Pelosinus fermentans DSM 17108: one gene and its partner. The protein of the gene in region 2 interacts with the protein of the main gene of each other region in a pairwise test. Links are inferred from orthologs where the notes say so. Each region holds a gene or a part of one and is shown on either strand. Other genes may lie near its edges. The genes, in order: eno and rpe.

What was found.
Region 1: the proteins of rpe (region 2) and eno interact in binary tests that used the Escherichia coli proteins (3 or more experiments, as listed by UniProt). The link is inferred for Pelosinus fermentans DSM 17108 from one-to-one orthologs.

Annotation. Positions count from the first base shown.
Region 1 is NZ_AKVN02000001.1:1,138,828-1,142,052, reverse strand. The notes cover bases 321-3,212. They hold eno (phosphopyruvate hydratase), read right to left. Parts: upstream 2,461-3,212; coding sequence 1,180-2,460; downstream 321-1,179. Other genes in these bases: gpmI (2,3-bisphosphoglycerate-independent phosphoglycerate mutase), read right to left, coding at 2,477-3,212; FR7_RS05020 (CdaR family transcriptional regulator), read left to right, coding at 321-856. Also shown: more of FR7_RS05020, read left to right, coding at 1-320; more of gpmI, read right to left, coding at 3,213-3,225. UniProt on the Escherichia coli protein: Catalyzes the reversible conversion of 2-phosphoglycerate (2-PG) into phosphoenolpyruvate (PEP). It is essential for the degradation of carbohydrates via glycolysis.
Region 2 is NZ_AKVN02000001.1:2,391,981-2,395,177, forward strand. What follows is about bases 208-3,071. They hold rpe (ribulose-phosphate 3-epimerase), read left to right. Parts: upstream 208-1,247; coding sequence 1,248-1,895; downstream 1,896-3,071. Other genes in these bases: pknB (Stk1 family PASTA domain-containing Ser/Thr kinase), read left to right, coding at 208-352; rsgA (ribosome small subunit-dependent GTPase A), read left to right, coding at 367-1,242; ribD (bifunctional diaminohydroxyphosphoribosylaminopyrimidine deaminase/5-amino-6-(5-phosphoribosylamino)uracil reductase RibD), read left to right, coding at 2,181-3,071. Also shown: more of pknB, read left to right, coding at 1-207; more of ribD, read left to right, coding at 3,072-3,197. UniProt on the Escherichia coli protein: Catalyzes the reversible epimerization of D-ribulose 5-phosphate to D-xylulose 5-phosphate.

The DNA of each region.
Region 1 (3,225 bases), 1.3 Mb from region 2 along the record:
AATGGTGAAAATGGTAACAGAGCTAATCTTAGAACAGGAAGTCCTGCAAGAAGAGGTTCGCTCTCAATTTCAATTGCGGGAAACCTTTGCAGCGCTCCTCTTATCGGATCATGCAAGTACGAATTATGACAAATTGTTAAAAACCGCTAAACTGCTAAAATACGAGTTGTCTCTTCCCCGCTTGGTACTTGTAGTGGATATTGGACCTCTTCTTGATCATGCCCATAAAAATTTTGGCCTTAATGATTTGGTGTCATCCAGAACACGAGAAAGTATCATGAAATTATTATCCAATCCCTCTCATATCGCTCATCAGGATTTAGTTGTTTTCATCGAAGATAAGCTCATCATTCTTAAACATTTTGAATACAAGACATGGGAACTGTCTTATAAAACATGGGCCTCTGATCTGTTAAGACAATTGAACACGATGAACCTCTCCCTATGCCTGGGTTTAGGCAGCCTCGCTATGGAATACACCGCGTTAGGACAATCCTATCAAGAGGCTTTGTTTGCTCTGCATATGGCTACAAAGCAAGCTCCCCTTGCTGCCATACATGATTTTGATATCTTATCTTCTTATCTCATAAAGGAAATGAATGCAAAAGAACCTTGTCAGCCATTACAAATCATCAAAGCAAAGCTAACCACCAGTCTGACACGAAAGTATGATATGAAAAATACCATTGTTAGTTTACTCAACAATAACATGAATATTACCAGTACAGCAAAAAGTCTTTACATCCATCGCAACACCTTATTATTTCGCTTGAAAAAATTCAAAGAAATCACAGGCCTCGATCCATGCGGCTTTTTGAATCATGCGATACTGTGTAAAATATTATTTGAAGAGTAAAAAAATAAATATTTTAAAACGCGAAGATGCGAAGAGTATGAAGGACACGAAGTAAAGATACCGAACCGCAGAGGCACAGAGGGCCACAGAGAAAAGATAGATAGGGTTAAAATCCCCCTCAGCGTCCTCTGCGTCTCTGCGGTTAAATCGTTCTATTTGCCCTTTTTGTCATTGCGAACGTCAGCGAAGCAATCCCCTCCTTTGCCAAGAGATTGCTTCGCTGGCGCTCACAATGACAGGTAGATAGGATTATATAATATAAAAGCACCGAACGGGCAGCAGTGCAGGCTGCTGACAGTTCGGTGTTTATTTTTTGGAGAAAATTATTTTAAGTTATAGAATACTTTGCGGCCTTTGTACTGGGAGATCGTGCTCAATTCTTCTTCAATGCGAAGCAATTGATTGTATTTGGCAACACGGTCTGAACGGGTCGGTGCGCCAGTTTTAATTTGACCAGCATTTACTGCTACTGCGATATCCGCAATCGTGGAATCTTCCGTTTCACCGGAACGATGGGAAATTACGCAAGTATAGCCTGCGCGTTTTGCCATTTCAATGGTATCGAAGGTTTCCGTTAGGGAACCGATTTGATTTACTTTAATCAAAATGGAGTTGGCAGTGCTGGTTTCAATGCCCCGAACTAGACGCTCAGTGTTCGTAACAAATAAATCATCACCGACGATTTGAATTTTGCTGCCTAATTTTTCTGTCATCAGCTTCCAGCCAGCCCAGTCATCTTCGGACATACCATCTTCAATGGAGATGATTGGGTATTTAGCTACTAATTGGCTATAGAATTCAACCATTTCTTCCGAGGTTTTGACAACGCCTTCACCAGCAAGGTTGTATTTACCGTCTTTGTAAATTTCAGATGCAGCTACATCAAGAGCCAGGCAGAAATCTTCACCTGGTTTGTAACCAGCTTTGCTGATCGCCTGAACGATGACTTCCAGGGCTTGTTCATTGGAAGTCAGGTTCGGAGCAAAGCCGCCTTCATCACCAATAGCAGTGTTAAGACCAAGACCTTTTAATACGCTTTTCAGGGTATGATAGACTTCCGCACACATGCGGAGGGCTTCGGCAAAGCTCGGTGCGCCAACAGGCATAATCATGAATTCCTGAATGTCTACGTTATTGTCGGCATGTGCGCCGCCATTTAAGATGTTCATCATCGGTACGGGCAGTTCTTTGGCATTAAAGCCGCCAAGGTATTGGTATAAAGGTAAGCCAACAGCAGTGGCAGCTGCTTTTGCTACTGCCATGGATACGCCAAGAATGGCATTGGCTCCTAATTCGGATTTGTTAGCAGTGCCGTCCAGTTCGATCATCGCTTGGTCAATACCCACTTGATCAAATACATTCATGCCTACTACTTCAGCAGCAATGCGATTGTTCACGTTGTCTACTGCTTTTAGTACGCCTTTGCCTTGGTAGCGTGCTTTGTCGCCGTCACGAAGTTCTACGGCTTCATGAACGCCTGTGGAAGCTCCCGAGGGAACTGCTGCACGACCCATTATACCGTCTTCAATCACTACATCTACTTCTACCGTAGGGTTGCCACGGGAATCCATTATTTCTCTTGCTATAACGTCTGTAATTATCATTTATTTGAACCTCCATTTATTTTATTAAAGATTTTCCAGTCATTTCAGCAGGAATTTCAACACCCGCCAAAGTTAAAATCGTAGGGGCAATATCTGCCAAACTGCCTTTGTGCAAGGCAGCACCACGATGTTTTTCCGATACCAAGATCAGAGGCACTTCATTCGTAGTATGGGCTGTAAAGGGCTCACATGTAACATGGTCAAGCATTTTTTCTGCATTACCGTGATCAGCAGTAATGAGAGTAATCCCTCCCTGGCTACGCATGGTTTCCACAATACGTCCAACACAAACATCAACAGCAGACACAGCTTTCATTGCCGCATCTAGTTTTCCTGTATGTCCTACCATATCCGTATTGGCAAAGTTCAAGATAATCACATCAAACTTACCTGATTTTATCGCATCAATAAGTTTATCAGTGACTTCAAAGGCACTCATTTCCGGCTGTAAGTCATACGTTGCTACTTTCGGGGAAGGAACTAAAATACGTTCTTCACCTTGATAGGGTTTTTCTTCTCCGCCATTAAAGAAAAATGTGACATGAGCATATTTTTCTGTTTCCGCAATTCTCAATTGCGTCAATCCAACATTTTCCAACACTTGACCCAGGGTATTTTTTAAGAATTGAGGCTTATAGGCAATCGATGCTTCCAGCGTTTCATCATACTGTGTCATGCAGGCAAAGTATAATGGCAGCCGACCACCGCAGCGGGCAAAACCATCAAAGTTTTCGTCTACAAAAACACGGGTAATTTCCCGGGCAC
Region 2 (3,197 bases):
ATTAAAGGTTGGTAAAGTAACAGAAGAAGTGAGTGACAAATATCCTTCTGGAACGATTATTGGGCAAAACCCCAGTCCTGCTGCTGAGATTACAGAAGGTGCATCTGTTGATTTAACGGTTGCAAAGGGTAATACTAGTGCTACCAAGAAGGCTGTAGTGCAGATCACTGTTCCTGAAGGAGCAATACGGCAGGCAGTACAAATCGTCATAACAGATACAAATGGACGGCGTGTAGTTTATGAAAATGTACACAAGCCTGGTGATAAGGTTGAAAAAACAGTTGATGGTGTAGGACAGGTTAGAGTACAAGTATATATAAATGGTGTATTGTTGCAAGAGCAAACAATATAACAGGAGGCAAAAAAGTGCAGCATGGGGTGATATTGAAAACATATAATAGTTTTTATTATGTGAAGACCAATGCGAAAGTAACAATGTGTACTTTGCGAGGACGTTTTAAGAAAGAACGCTTTTCTCTTCTAGTAGGGGATGAAGTAGAATATAATATAACAGAAAATGGCAAGGGAATCATTGAAAAGATTTTACCGCGTCGTAGTATGCTGCAACGGCCGATGATTGCGAATATCGATCAAGTGATCATCACTTTTGCAGCAGTAAGCCCAGATATTAATACCGTATTAATAGACCGATTTCTAGTATTGGCTGAAATGTCAGATTTAGATATTGTTATCTGTATTAATAAAATTGATTTAGCAGATAGTGAGGAATTACGACCGATTCTCGAACTATATCGTAGCATTGGCTATTGTGTGATTACGATATCTGCTAAGATGGGTGTTGGCATAGAAGAGTTACGTAATCAACTAGCTGGGAAGATTAGCGTATTTGCCGGTCCCTCTGGGGCTGGTAAGTCTACAATCTTAAATACTGTAGAAGAGGGGCTTACATTGGTAACTGGCCAAGTCAGTGAAAAGATAGGACGTGGTAAACATACGACTCGCTTTGCTGAATTGCTGCCTCTTTCTAGTGGGGGATTTGTAGTAGATACGCCAGGTTTTAGCTTCACTGAGTTTGAGAATGTGAAAAAAAATGAATTGATGTACTATTTTCCTGAAATTGCAGCTGTGGTGCATGAGTGTAAATTTAACACTTGCCTGCATTTAAAAGAGCCTCAGTGTGCTGTAAAGCAGTTAGTGGCAGAGGGGCGCATTCAGGAGCAACGCTATCATTCCTATACTGAAATATTGGCAGAAATTCAAGATAAGAAGAAAGGATTTTAAATAGTATGATTAAAATTTCACCATCAATTCTTTCAGCTGATTTCTCGAAGTTAGCTGAAGATATAAAACTAGTAGAGGCAGCAGGTGCTGATATGTTGCACATCGACATAATGGATGGTCATTTTGTGCCGAATCTTACTTTTGGACCACCTGTTGTAGCTGCGATTCGCAAGGTTACTACATTGTTATTTGATGTACATTTAATGGTTAATAATCCTCAAGATTTCATTGAACCCTTTGCTAAAGCAGGAGCCGATCTTTTAACAATCCATGTTGAAACAGCTCCACACTTACATAGAATCTTGCAATGTGTTCGAGAACTAGGGCTAAAAACGGGAGTATCCCTTAATCCGGCAACACCGCTATCTTCAATCGAAGAAGTACTTGGAGAAGTGGATATGGTCTTATTAATGACTGTAAATCCGGGATTTGGCGGTCAAAAATTTATCCCTAGTATGATTCCTAAAATAGCGAAACTAAAAAGAATGATTGATGAACGTAATCTGAAGGTTGATATACAAGTTGATGGAGGCATAAATCCAGTAACGGCTAGAGAAGTTGTAGCAGCAGGTGCCAATATTTTAGTAGCAGGTTCTGCGATATATCAGGCAGATGACATAAAAAAAGCGATTTGTGAAATTAGAGGGACTTGATTATTTTCCTTAATGCTGGTAACATATACAGTAATTGAATAAGTAAGCCTTTGGGGCAAGGTGAAAAAGAGCGATCTTTTAACTCCTTACCGGCGGTGATTAGCCCGCGAGCCGTATGGCTGATCCGGTGGAATTCCGGAGCCGACAGTATAGTCTGGATGGAAAAAGGTGATGATTTAAGTCTTATATAAGGCTTAATCAATGTTGCATTCTTCTAATGTTCTATGAGGCTGTTAAAAAGTTTTTAAACTTTTTTAACAGCTTAATTTTTTTGGAGGGTCAATTATGGATGAAAAGTATATGGGGCAGGCATTAGCTTTAGCTCAGTATGCCAAAGGTCGTACCAGTCCAAATCCTATGGTTGGAGCGGTGATTGTTCGTGATGGACGAGTGGTTGGCGAAGGATGGCATAGAAAAGCCGGTACGCCCCATGCTGAAATTAATGCATTGCAGCAAGCTGGAGATTTAGCCTATGATGCGAGTATCTATGTTACATTAGAGCCTTGCTCTCATCATGGCAGAACAGGACCATGTGTGGAAGCTTTAATTGCAGCTGGTATTAAAAAAGTAATTATTGCCATGACAGATCCTAATCCCTTAGTAGCCGGTCAAGGCATTTCTAGGCTGCGTGAGGCTGGGATTGAAGTAGTAGAGGGCGTCTTGGCAAAGGAAGCAGCAAAGCTAAATGAAACGTTTATTAAATGGATTTCTACGAAAAAGCCCTTTGTACTTTTGAAAAGTGCCATGTCTTTAGATGGGAAAATTGCTTCTTATACAGGACATTCTAAATGGATTACAGGGGCAGAATCACGAATTTATGTTCATCAATTACGAGACACTTATGACGCTATCTTAGTCGGGATTGGTACGGTGCTCGCTGATAACCCCACTTTAACTACTCGTCTGACGTATCAGGGGAAAAATCCGATTCGTGTGGTCGTTGACAGTATGGCACGCACACCAATTCATTCTAATGTCGTTACGGATGGATTAGCGCGAACGATGATTGCTGTTACCGATAAAGCACCTCAAGAAAAAATTGATACCCTCAGAGCTTGTGGTGTGGAAGTAATCGAGTGTGAGAAGACAACGGCTGGTGTGAATTTGTCTCATTTATTTAACATATTAGGTGAGCAGCAAATTACGAGTATTTTGATTGAGGGCGGAGCTGCCATCAATGCTTCTGTTCTAGAAGATAATTTGGTTGATAAAATCAATTGGTTTATTGCTCCTAAAATAGTTGGTGGCGCAGATGCTCCAGGCCCAGTTGGCGGAAAAGGGATAGCCGATGTAAATGACGCC